DNA from 3 places in the Paenibacillus sp. EPM92 genome. Region 3 is predicted to be linked to each of the others. Evidence: riboswitches for the same ligand, from Rfam matches in the RefSeq annotation. Region 3 holds a riboswitch; each other region holds the start of a gene.
What was found. Region 3 has a riboswitch for cyclic di-AMP ahead of JMF85_RS12255 (C40 family peptidase). Riboswitches for the same ligand answer to the same signal wherever they lie in the genome.
Positions count from the first base shown of each region.

Region 1: linked by a shared signal. The riboswitch ahead of JMF85_RS21560 (hypothetical protein) and the one ahead of JMF85_RS12255 (C40 family peptidase) in region 3 are both predicted to bind cyclic di-AMP.
Region 2: linked by a shared signal. The riboswitch ahead of JMF85_RS03180 (C40 family peptidase) and the one ahead of JMF85_RS12255 (C40 family peptidase) in region 3 are both predicted to bind cyclic di-AMP.

Region 1 is NZ_BCPS01000082.1:99,095-103,364, forward strand. It holds gene JMF85_RS21550 (diguanylate cyclase domain-containing protein) at 1-881, opposite strand, end outside; gene JMF85_RS21555 (DedA family protein) at 1,000-1,602, opposite strand; gene JMF85_RS21560 (hypothetical protein) at 1,683-2,027, opposite strand; cyclic di-AMP (ydaO/yuaA leader) riboswitch at 2,195-2,333, opposite strand; gene thiM (hydroxyethylthiazole kinase) at 2,403-3,215, opposite strand; gene JMF85_RS28445 (GapA-binding peptide SR1P) at 3,384-3,545, opposite strand; gene JMF85_RS21575 (zinc-binding dehydrogenase) at 3,832-4,270, opposite strand, start outside.
Region 2 is NZ_BCPS01000019.1:27,132-31,401, forward strand. It holds gene JMF85_RS03165 (YceI family protein) at 1-406, opposite strand, end outside; gene JMF85_RS03170 (M56 family metallopeptidase) at 520-1,350, opposite strand; gene JMF85_RS03175 (BlaI/MecI/CopY family transcriptional regulator) at 1,375-1,791, opposite strand; cyclic di-AMP (ydaO/yuaA leader) riboswitch at 2,145-2,282, shown strand; gene JMF85_RS03180 (C40 family peptidase) at 2,286-2,756, shown strand; gene JMF85_RS03185 (response regulator) at 2,969-3,328, opposite strand; gene JMF85_RS03190 (response regulator transcription factor) at 3,598-4,270, shown strand, end outside.
Region 3 is NZ_BCPS01000063.1:13,742-18,011, forward strand. It holds gene JMF85_RS12245 (sulfatase family protein) at 1-773, shown strand, start outside; gene JMF85_RS12250 (formylglycine-generating enzyme family protein) at 805-1,761, shown strand; cyclic di-AMP (ydaO/yuaA leader) riboswitch at 1,981-2,125, shown strand; gene JMF85_RS12255 (C40 family peptidase) at 2,127-2,978, shown strand; gene JMF85_RS12260 (hypothetical protein) at 3,098-3,475, opposite strand; gene mobA (molybdenum cofactor guanylyltransferase) at 3,719-4,270, shown strand, end outside.

The sequences.
Region 1 (4,270 bases), on a different contig from region 3:
TTACGTTCGATTACCAGCCCTATTAAATAAGCGGAACGCTCGATCATTTGGAGTTCCCTGGTTTCGGGAGATTTTCGAGTCTTGTAATAGATAGCGAATGTTCCGATCACCTGATTGTCTTTATCCGTAAAGGGGACAGACCAGCAAGCCCGAAACCCGTGATCCAGCGCAATCTCGCGGAAATCCCGCCATAACGGATCATTCTCAATGTCAGATACAATAATATTTTTGTTATAATAGGCGGCGGTTCCGCAAGAACCCATGTCCGGTCCAATTCGTATGCCGTCTACAGCCCGCAAGAAAGAAGCCGGAAGACGGGGAGCCATTCCATGTTTTAATAAATCGTTATCAAGCAGCAGAATGGAACAAACAGCCTCTGTTTGCTTCTCTACAAATTCAATAATGTGACCTAAAATATCTTGTAGCGGCCTGCCTTTGGCAACCATTTCCAGAACCACATTTTGCTCGTTCAAATGATCTTGAATTAACTTTCGTTCAGTAATGTCGCGGCCGACAACAATTAACCACTCCCGCCGACCATCCTCGGCCATAACAGGTTCTTTAATAAACTCGATAATTACGGTCGAGCCGTCGGAACGCTTGAATTTTTCTTCAAAATGAATCGTTTTGCCTCGTCTCCAGGCTTCATTGTCGGTTTCTTCGCATGTATGAAAAAACTCTTCCATATGCGGCTTAGAACGTTGAAAATCAAGATTTGTTTTCCCCTTATACGCGTCACGGTCTAACTCAAATAACTGCAGCGCAGCATCATTCGCTTCAACCCATGCCCCTTTACCGTCTTTAAAAACAATGATATCAGGCATGATTTGAATTAATGTCAGCAGGTAATCACTTGTCTTATCTTTTATATGTTCTAACATGGGCACCATCTCAGTTCCGTGAAGGTAAAATAATTACTCACATATTCGACATGAACCATCCGCATCCTCCATGCCCGTTAAAATTTTACCATTCAAAAACCACACCGTCTTTCGTCTCCTACGTCGTTCTTTCTTTATTGCGATTGAATAATTTCACAGCTGAATAAACGAGAAGACCGGCCACAATCACGGCGGCAACCGGGAACAAATACCCCTTCGCCAGCTCCCCGACCTCGTGCCAATTGGGACCAAGCTTGTACCCAAGATAAACGTATAAACTCGTTATAGGCAGCATGGCACAAAACGTAAATAACGAGAACTTCCAGACACTCATTCTGGCCATGCCGCACGGAAGCGAAACAGCGGTCCGAACCCCCGGGATAAACCGGCCCAGAAAAGCTACGCCCGCCCCATACTTATGGAAAAATCGTTCGGCCTTATCGATCTCTTTCGTCCGTATAAAAAAGAACTTGCCAAACTTTATTATCACCGGCCTCCCCCCATACTTTCCTAATGCGTATAGAGTCAAGGGTCCTGTTACCCCTCCGACTGTCCCTGCCAGAATAGCCAGCCCCAAGTTCATATCCCCTTCATAGACCCAATAACCGACGAGGGGAAGAACCAGCTCTGCCGGAACAAACTCGAACGTCAGCGCCAAAACGACGCCTATGTACGATAATTGTTTGAAATAGCCAATAAACTCCAATAATATCTGTTCCATTACTCACCTCATCTTGTTTCCTTAGCAATACGCGAAAAAAAATCGACGGTTTCAGGTCTCATACAAACAAGAACACAACATCATCGTGTTGTGTTCTTGTCCAAAACCGATTTAAACGCTTCCCATAAAGCATGACTTAATTCAATAGCCTTCGTTTCAATCATAGAGGTCTGCACGACCCATTCTCCGGAAACATGTTGAATACGGACGGAATGGTCATGTTTATTTAAGTAGCTTAACATTTGTCCGATCGTTAATAATGGAAGCGCTTTATGCTTCTCGACCCCGTTCAAGTAATAAATCATCTCTTCGTGGTCACCCATAGCTATATATTCGCCTTCTTGTGGTATCCAATGGTTTCGCAGGTATTCTTTTTGAACATCTGTCAGTTCTTGCAGGTGGGAAGAAGTAATTCGCTGGAGCATCATGATCCTCCTTACTTAAGCTATGATGTTATCATAAAAACAAAAAAGACCCGAATCCAGCCAGGATGCGCTATCATCTAGCGCTTATCGTCCTGGACTGCGACGGGTCTGGAGCACAAAAAGACCCGGATTCACGGGTCAACGATGCAAGTCTGCATACATACACAATTTGACCCATCTACTGCTGACGAGGTTAGCTGTCGGGCTCGGGAAAGATGGTTCCCTACATGGAATGATTCGCCCCAATTTCATTGGTTCCCCCGCTTTCCGGTTTCGTGTAAACCGGAAATTAAGCGTGATTTCATCATACAAAACTGCTATTCGCAAGTCAATAATCCAAAATCTTGAAATTCATTGAGAAGTTGTTCCGGTCGCTTACTCCACGCGAGTTATTTTCGCCTGCCGACGTACAACTTCGCCATCCGTCTTGTGCAGCTGATTCAGCAATTCGATCTGAAAACTGCCCGGATTGTCGGAGCCGGCGATCTGGACCGCTCGCTCTGCGGCAACCCCATAATAAGCCAATGCCGCCACAGCAGCAGCCGCTTGATCGTTCTCCACCGCAAGGAAGGCGCCGACCACCGAAGTCAGCAAGCAGCCTGTTCCGGTCACTTGGGTCAGCAGCGGCGTACCATTGCTCACCCGATACGTCGCCTCGCCGTCGCTCACATAATCGTCACGGCCTGTGACGATGACGACACAGCTCATCGCCCGCGCCGCTTGCCGGACAAGCGCAGGCACTTCCCCGGCCGCACTGCCTGCATCGTCCACGCCTTTAATGCTCCACGATTTCCCGACGACGTTAGCCACTTCCGCAGCATTGCCTCGAAGTACCGAGATCCGCAGCTCCTTCATGAGCGAACGGGCCGTTTCCGTGCGATATGCCGTCGCCCCGGCTCCCACCGGATCGAAAACAATCGGAACGCCATGCGCGTTCGCCGATTGCCCCGCGATCCGCATGGCGTGAACGATACGGTCGTCCAGCGTGCCTATATTCAAGACGAGGGCGCCGGCGATTTGCGCCATCTCTGCAACCTCTTCGTGAGCATATGCCATAACCGGCGATGCTCCTAAGGCCAGCAGGCCGTTCGCCGTGAAATTCGTTACGACTACATTCGTAATATTGTGCACGAGCGGTTTATGGATCCGCACCTTATCAAGAATATCCGCGAAATATTGAACGTTCATTACCCCATCCCCTTCTTCCGGTTACATGATACTATCTCATATCGCGGATGGTTTGCCAAGCGCTTTATACGAGCGCACAGATATAAATAAAGAAGCCCCCGCCATACACCCGCGAGAGCTTCAAATCCCGTTAGGTTTGATCATGTTGCAGAGCTTTCCCGATAGCTTTCATTGTTGGTTATTGGTGTTCTTTCTCGTTTCCAAGCAGTCCGGCTCCTGGCAATCCGAATAATACGTAGTCACCTTCTCGGAATCGAACGTGCCAATAATTTCAGCGCAATGCTTACACAAGATTACACCCAGGTCTACGCTAATCGAGGAGTTTTCCATGCATGATCCATCCTTTCTTTCATGAAGTCGGATTAGCTCGGCAGCCAAGCTGGCATTCGCCTTTTCAATAACATGTTATTCCTATTTATTATACACTATTCTTCTTATTTATGTCGTTATATTTAACGATAATCTCGAATAAAATATTTAATTCAGGTTGTAATTTCATTAAGTACACACGGAATAGCAGAAAATCTTCCTTTATTGCTCACAACTCGCCGAGTTTGACCTGCATTGCCGGCGCCCGCCAACACGACTATACCGGCAGCTGCCGGCCAACGCCGCTTTACCCGAACTTGGTGACGACATACGTTCCCGTATTTGTAAAGCTGCTCATTTCCTCGAATATGCCGTTCACCTCGGAAAGCGAAACTTCTCGCGTCACCATTTTCCCCGGCGTCAATTTCCCGTTGGATACGAGGGGCAGTACAGCATGATAGCGATGCGCCGGCATGCCGAAGCTCGTAATGAAAGAAAGTTCTTTCAGGATCATCTCATCGACCGGAATCGCGATGGCCCCCGCATCCTGCTTCGACGTCATGCCGATTTGAAGATGCCGGCCGCGCTTGCGCAAGCTTCTGATCGCGCTAACCGCCGTCTGCGACAGCCCGAGCGCGTCTACCGACACATCCGCTCCGCCTTGTGTCATTTCGTTGACGGCTGCAATCGGATCGGTCGTCCTGCTGTTGACCGTGTAAGCGGCTCCCATTTGCTTCGCCAAATCG
Region 2 (4,270 bases), on a different contig from region 3:
ACTGCGCTGTGTCGAAATAATCTTTGCTCTTAATATGGTTGTCGCGCTGCGGATTTCCCGACTGCAGCACACTCGTCTCGATTTTGCCTTCGGCCGTCGTCCTCGACGCATCGGCCGTGTTCAGCTCCCAGCTTCCCTGAGTCGGCGTCACGACAAAATTCACCGTCTCCTTCGACGTAGTAACGGAGAAATACACCTCCGATGCCGGCAGCACCGACCACTTCCCGTCGATCTGCTCCGCCTTGATGGCTTGTCCCGTCGCAGCGGCTCCGCCGACTGGCGCGGAGGCCGGAATGACCTCCTTCACCTCGATATGATTGCCGGCAAAATAATCGTACGCGCCATAGGCCCCGGCTAGTAACACAACTGCAACTCCTGCGGATAATGCGAGTGTTTTCGTTGTCATCAATACGCCTCCTTCAATTGTTAACACTACAATCCGTAGTGTAATTGTATAAAGAAAAATCCCTTAACGGGACCGATCCGCGATATGACTCGCTCAAACGCCACGGCTTCAACTTAAAGCAGCGACAAGAAAAACAAACCCGACAGGAAAACCACAACCGGCAGCGACACGATCGCCAGCTTTACCGGCAGTCCCAGCGAAGGCGCGCCTTGCTGATCGAGAATTTGCCGGATCCGGTAGTTAATCGAGGTATCTGCGAAAGAGACGTACGCGAAATCCATCGAAGCGGTCCGCTCCCTCTTCTTCATCAGCTTCAACAAGGCGCTCCCCAAGCTCGCCGGCGATCCCATGACCGCCATCGCCTCGCGATCGGCCAATATCTCCCGCGCAATCTTATAATGATGGTAACACCAGCGCAGAATCGGGATATAACGCATGACCGAACAAGCGAGGTGCAGCAAGAACGTCTTCAGCGGATCTCGATGATTCCGGTGATACTGCTCGTGGTACACGACCGCTTCCAGCTCATCGCGATCGAGCAGCTTCAGCAATCCGGTGGATAAGATGATCTTCGGCCGGAACAATCCGAGCGTCAGCGCGATCGGCTCCGCGCACATGACGACCAGCAGGTCAGGCTTGTCCGCGCTGAACCGGGCATTCAGCTCCTGCGTCGACCGCTCATGCCGGGAAGCGAGCAGCTTCCGGTAGGCGCGCCTCGACAAGCAGACTTGCTTCGCCCAGATCCAGAGGCTTAAGCCGAACGTATAAGCGACCAGCACGCTAAGCAGCGGCGTCACCGAATCGAAGCCGAGCGCCTGCAGCAGACTGCTGCAAATTTCAAAGACGTTGAACCGAAGCGACCAGCCGAACAGAACATGAGCCGCATATAGCCCCATCTGGACCCACACGATCAGCGCAAGGACGAACGCAGAAGCAAATAACATTCTAGACCGATTTTCCCACATGGCCTATCTTTCCTTTTTCAGGTCTTTAATTTTTTGTTCCAGCTTCTCGATCATCTCCGCATCGGCCTCTTCCAGCGCGTCGAGCATATGATTGACAACCAGCGGACCGAAATCTTCGAGCAGTTCGTGCGCAATTTCCCTCGATTGAATATCCAGAAAATGTTCTTTTGAATGCACCGGCTCGTACACCGACGCCCGACCCGCCTGTTTCTTCATGAGCACGCCTTTGTCGACCAAGCGGTTCATCACGGTCATGACCGTATTGAAGTTCAAATGCTCATCCTGCTGCTCCAGCTTCTTCTGGACTTCTTTAATGGACTGATTCGGATGCGTCCACAGGATGTCCAGCACTTTCGACTCCAGCGGTCCGAAGAACCGTTTCAAGCCCTTCTCATAAAACTTGAAGCTATGAATTTTCATTTGCCATGCACCCCACACTACAAATTGTAGTGAAGCTATAAAGCGTTGTCAAATCCTCTCAATGAATCCGGGTCTTATACAGCTTTGTGTTATGGTCCTGGGTACCGTACCGATACTATCGGCCGCCCTCGTATGCGCAATCGCGAGCTTTCGAGGCGTTCCGACAATCGTTCACGAAGCACGTGTAAAAATTACGGAAGGCCCGGCATCCGCATTTGTATGTATCCGCTTACAATGTCAATCTATCTAGTATACCCGCCCGGTTTCGTTTTAATCCCTGTATTTATTACAAGTTTGTGACAAAAGAAGGATATCGTCACTTTTGCTCGAATAACTGTACTTGGAAAATAAAACAGAAAATATTGCCGAATTTCTGCGCGCAGAAAACGGGGGAACCAGTTTTTGGGTGAATTGATCTCGCTTCAGAGTGATCATAGGGAACCTTCAACCGAACCCTTCAGCTAACCTCGTAGGCTCTGGAAGGGGAAACTTCTTTGAAGAAGCTTGTCAGTTTTGTTTTTTCCGCAGCACTGTTTTGCACGATTTCGGTAGGCAGCGTATTTGCTGAAACCCCATTAAGCGCAGCGGTTAACGAAGGTTTAGGCTCTCCTTACAAGTGGGCGGGCACAACAACCAACGGCTTCGACTGCTCCGGCTTCACTTCTTGGGTGTTCGACAAACTCGGCGTCGACCTGCCGCACTCCTCCAAGGGCCAAGCCCAGCTCGGCACCACGGTGGAGAAGAACGACCTCCGTCCCGGCGATCTTGTCTTTTTCAACACGGACGGCAAAGGCATCTCTCATGTCGGCGTATACGTAGGAGACGGCAAATTTTATCACTCCGCCACGAACGAAGGCGTTGTGATCACGAAGATGACCGATTCTTATTATGCGAAGCGTTATGTAACGGCCCGTCGCATCCTTTCGGATGATCAATATGGGCAGGTTATGACCGACGCCAAGTAACCATCGCTAAGACGTAAACGATTCACTTGTCTGGAAAGCCCTCGGCTTGAACCGACGATCCCGCACCTGCGTGCCGGTCGATTACGGGACAAGCCGCCAGGGCTTTCTGTCTTTTTATTCCGGGAAGGAGCCGCAGCCGCGAAGCCGTGATCCAAACAGCGAAAAAAAAGCCGTTCTCCCCGTCGTTAGACGTGAAGAACGGCTCTTCTGGTTTAACCGAGCAAGCGATGCAGCGTGCTAATCACGCGTTCTTTCTGAATCGGCTTCACGATAAAATCTTTCGCGCCCAGGCTGATCGCTTCGATGACCAGCTTCTGCTGGCCCATTGCGGAGCACATCAGCACTTTGGCGTTGCGGTCGTACTTCATGATGTTTCGCAGCGCCTCGATACCGTCCATTTCGGGCATGGTGATGTCCATGGTAACCAAATCGGGCTTCAGCATCCAATATTTCTGGAGCGCCACAACGCCGTTCTCCGCTTCGCCGACGACCTCATGCCCCAGTTCTTTCAACATTCCACCGATGATCGCACGCATAAATGCCGCATCATCCACGACAAGCACCTTAGCCATTGGAATCGCCCCTTTTGTCCGAGTCTGCTGTACGCCGCTCTATGTTTTCAACCCAAATTTTCCAATTTTGTGATATACTCATATTATATAGGCTTCTAGACCTAATTCCGATTAAAATCCGACTAAAGTAGATCAATTCAGCTTTAACTCGTTCCTTTTTCCGATATATTTCAACAAAATTCGTAAAGCTCCGGAGAAGCAACGCTCGCAAGAAGCAGCCGGGGCCTTACCGTAGACAACAGAAGTCGAGCGAAGGGAGTAATCCGCACGTGGCTAACCGGAAGATCCTCATTGTGGAGGATGAGCCCGAGATTCGCAATTTACTTAACAACGCCCTTACGGATGACGGTTTCGACGTGTACGAAGCGACCGATATGCAAGAAGCGATTACGCAGTTCGACGCGGTCGAACCGGATTTGATTCTGCTGGACATCGGCCCCCCGGCAACCGCCGGCCTGGATACGTGCGCGGAGCTCCGCAGCTATTCCAACGCCCCCATCGTGCTGATCAGCAGTCGAAGCGGCTCGAGCGACATTATTCAAGGATTAGAGCTTGGCGCCGACGATTATATCGTGAAGCCGTTCGACCCCGAGGTGCTCGTCGCCCGGGTGCACGCGAACTTGCGGCGCACCGCCATCTTTCGCAGAGATCGCAAGTGGGAGGCGAGTGCCCCCGCCAAGGATGGCGTCATTGCATACGCCGGTCTCGAGATCGACCCGGTCCGCTTTCAAGTGCTGCTGGACGGCAAGCCGATCGCGCTTGTGACCAAAGAGTTTCAGCTGCTCGTCCATCTCGCACGCAACCCCGGGACCGTCTATACGCTGGAAGAGCTGTATGCCTCGGTTTGGGGAATGGAAAGTCACGGGAATACGCGTACGGTCATTGTCCATCTCAGCAATCTGCGCAAGAAGCTGGAGCCTCTCCCTACAAGGCCGACCTACA
Region 3 (4,270 bases):
GGAGAATGATCGACGGATACGACTGCGGCGTCCGTTATATGGACGAGCATATCGGTTCCATCTTCGCTGCTTTGGAGGCTCAAGGGGTGATGGATGATTTGGTCGTCATCATAACGGCGGATCATGGCGAGAACATGGGCGAACTTGGAATTTACGGGGAGCACGGAACCGCGGATCAGGGTACTTGCAGAATTCCGATGATTATTCGCTGGCCGGGTGTAACACAGCCCCATGTTGATCATGGTTTGCATTATCATCTGGATCTGAATCCAACGCTTGCCGAGCTGCTCGGACGTAAGCCGCTGCCAAGCTGGGACGGCCAAAGCTATGCACCCGCCGTGCTGAATGGCCAGGAGGCGGGCCGCGACTACCTTGTCGTTTCACAATGTGCTCACGTTTGTCAAAGAAGCGTTCGTTTCGGGCAATGGCTCTATATCCGAACGTATCATGACGGGTACCATTTATTCAATAAAGAGATGCTGTTCGATATCGACAACGATCCTCATGAGCAAACGAATCTGGCTGCGGAGCATCGCCAAGTTTGCCGAGATGCGGTATATTATTTAAATGAATGGCATGACCACATGATGGAGACAATGCCTTTCGACGTAGATCCGCTGTGGACGGTTATGAAAGAGGGAGGACCTTATCATGCCAAAGGTTTCTTGCCGAAGTATACGCAGTGGTTGGAGCAGACAGGACGCGGTCATGCTATTTCAGAGCTGAAACGGAGACATCCTGCGGAATTCGGTCACGGCTATCCGAAGCTGTAGGGGCTCTGTTTAATCTTGGAGGATGATTGAAATGAATGCAAAAAAACCGGGCTGCTGCTCGGCCAGCAGAGAGGATTCGAGCTTACCGGATGCTCATTCCTTGCCCCTGAACATCATACCCTCGTCCAAAGATCCTAAAGAAGGCATGATTTATTTGCCCGGCGGTGAGTTTTTAATGGGAACTGCGGATCAGGAAGGGTTTGCCCAAGATGGCGAAGGCCCCGTTCGTTCGGTTCGGCTGGATCCCTTTTATATCGATCCTTATACAGTGAGCAATGCGGAATTCAAGGCATTTGTCGATGCTACCGGTTATCGCACGGAAGCGGAGATCTTTGGCTGGTCCTTTGTGTTCCACTTGTTCGTTTCCGCCGAAACTGCGCAAGGAGTGACACAAACGGTTCGGCAGACGCCCTGGTGGTGGGCCGTGAACGGTGCATGCTGGAAGTATCCGGAAGGTCCGGATTCTCACATTGATGACCGCATGGACCATCCGGTGATTCATGTTTCCTGGCATGATGCGTATGCTTATTGCCAATGGGCCGGTAAACGGCTGCCGAGCGAAGCGGAATGGGAGTATGCGGCAAGAGGCGGTCTTGTGCAAAAGCGTTATCCGTGGGGGGATGTCCTCAAACCGGATGGGGAGCATCGCTGCAATATTTGGCAGGGCAAGTTTCCGGAGAAAAATAACTGCAGCGACGGTTATGCCGGAACCGCGCCTGTCCATGCTTATAAACCGAACGATTACGGGCTGTATAATGTTTCCGGCAACGTATGGGAATGGTGCTCGGACTGGTTTAGCGCGAATCATCCGGCCGCCCCGCTAATAAACCCGCAAGGTCCGCCGACAGGTCAGGAGAAGGTGCTGCGCGGAGGCTCCTATTTGTGCCACAAATCGTATTGCAACCGGTACAGAGTCGCTGCCCGCAGTAAAAATACACCGGATAGCTCCACGGGGAATATCGGTTTTCGCTGTGCGGCCGACGCCTGATAGGGAATAAGAGCTCCTGTAGAACTCGTGACCATCCGTCGCAAGCCTTGTCTGATATGTCGAAAGCCCGAGACGGCTCTAATGAGCGGTCGCGGGCTTTTTTTTACAAAATTTAGCACAGATGTGTCAAAACCCAAAATAAAGCGAAAAGAAAGGAAATCAATGTAATTCATGGCAGTTATAAGTTTGAAGTCCATGAAACCACTATGCTACTCTAATAAAAATAATGGGCCGAATCCAGTTCAGCAGAAGATCTGGTACGGGGGATTCTTTACCATGGGGTGAATGTTCGTTAACTATCGAACTAGGGAGCAGCCTCTTCCGAATCCGTCAACTAACCTCGAAGGCCGCAGGAGGAATTTGATTTGAATCGTTTTTGCAAGAAGCTTATTTGGTCGTGCGCTTTTTCCTCGATCGGACTGCTTGCCATGTTTCATGCGGGAACAGCACAAGCTGCCGCCAATGATGTTAAAGTGCAGATTAACGACAGCCTGGTTTCCTTCCCCGAAGCACAGCCTTATATCGATAACACCAACACTTTGCAAATCCCTTTACGTGTGCTCGTTGAGAAGCTTGGTTACAAGGTTGAGTGGAGCATGGAACAAGCGCGGGTGAAAGTTACGTTAACCAACAACAACAAAACGATCGCCTTGCAAACCGGGGACCGAAAAGCTCTGGTTAATAAAAAGGTTGTCAGCATGGATGCTCCTGCGCAATTTATACAAGGCAGCGTATATCTCCCTCTACGCTTCGTATCCGAGACGTTCGGCTATAGAGTCCAGTGGGATGCGGATAACCGGATTGCTATTATTAACGAAGACGGATTATATCATGCCCCGGCTTGGTATGCGCCGAAGCCAAAACCGTCTGTCACGCAAATTGCCTATAAGTACCTGGGAGTTCCTTATGTATGGGGCGGCCGTACACCGAATGGCTTTGATTGCTCCGGATTTGTGGACTATATATACGGGCTCAACGGCATCGATTTGCCCAGAACATCCCTGGAAATGTACGAGACTGCAGGCAAGGCGGTGAGCATCCCTCAGGAGGGAGATCTTGTTTTTTTTGCGGAGAAAAACAGAACCTCCCACGTAGGGATTTATTTAGGCAATCAACAATTTATTTCAGCGACCAATTCCGGCGGCGTCTCGGTGGCAAGTTTGACAACCGGTTACTGGAGTAAAAAGTATGTAGGAGCTAAACGAGTCACGTCATAATAATCCTCAAGCTCAATCGTAGGGGCTTGCACAGAAAAGAACCTGGCCGTCGGCCAGGTTTTTCATATTGATGGGGTTCATAAGCCGGAAGCTATTCCAAGCTGCAAGCCGTTTGCACGCTAAAAACGGAATAAAACGGACCAAAAGGATACCTTCTTGGCAGCCTGATGACGTTTGGAACGGGAAATTCGGAAAGCCTCCTGGTCATCATGGAACGAATCGGGTTCATCCTTCGTCTCCGATTCCTTCAGAGCTTGTTGTTCGGCGGCTGCGGCTAACTCGATATGCGTCTGACGACATTCAAACAACTGCCGCTCCAAGTCATGAACCTGCTGAGCAAGCAGCAAGTTTTGCTGCTGCAGCTCCGTAATCAGATTATGGAGATATCGAATGGTTAGTTTCGGTTTCTTCGAAGGAGCGGGCGTCTCATGGTTTTCTCTGGGTCCGAACGGCAACAGATACTTCAACTCTTCTTCCTGGAATACCTCATTTGCCAACGTAACGGCCTCCTTTACATAGAAAATGACGGTATTGCTGCTAGTTTCATCTGCTAGTTTAATAGTACACAAGTTTTTCTAAGGAAGCTGTCGAAGCCTGCTGTCAAAAACATGGAAACCTTATCGGAGAACCGCATGGTGTGTACCGTCTTTCGGAAGTGATGCAAATCACTGCCTTTGGACAGCGGAAATGATGTAATAAGCATATAAAACAAGCCCAATGCAGAGAAGGAGTGAATGGTTATGATGTCCGGACTGATATTGGCAGGGGGGCGAAACCGGGGGGCGAACGGAGAAAACAAGGCGTTCTTCATGCTGGACAACATGACGATCGTGGAGCGTCAAATTCGTGAGATGGAAAAATGCTGTGAGGAGATCATCATCGCTACGAACGATCCGACCCCCTTCCTGCGAAAGGTAGACCGGGGGGTTCGAATCATTACGGACTATTTCCCCGGCAAGGGTCCCCTAAGCGGGATGCACGCGGGCTTAACCTTAGCGCAGCAACCGCATGTATGGGTTGTCAGCTGCGACATGCCTTATATCTCTTCGAAGGCGGCGGAATTGCTGCTCGCCCGTGAGCAGGAAGGGTTTGAAGCGGCCATCCCTGCCATAGGCGGCAGCGCGCATCCGCTGCACGGGGTGTACGACCGCAGCTGCGCGGTAAAGATCGGCGCCTTGCTGGAGCAAGACGAAGCGACGCTCTCCACGCTCTTAAAGCAGTTATACTGGTGTGAGCTGCAGGAGTCCGCTTTTGAAGAGAAAGCCATCGACAGCCGGTTCGTCGCCTCGATC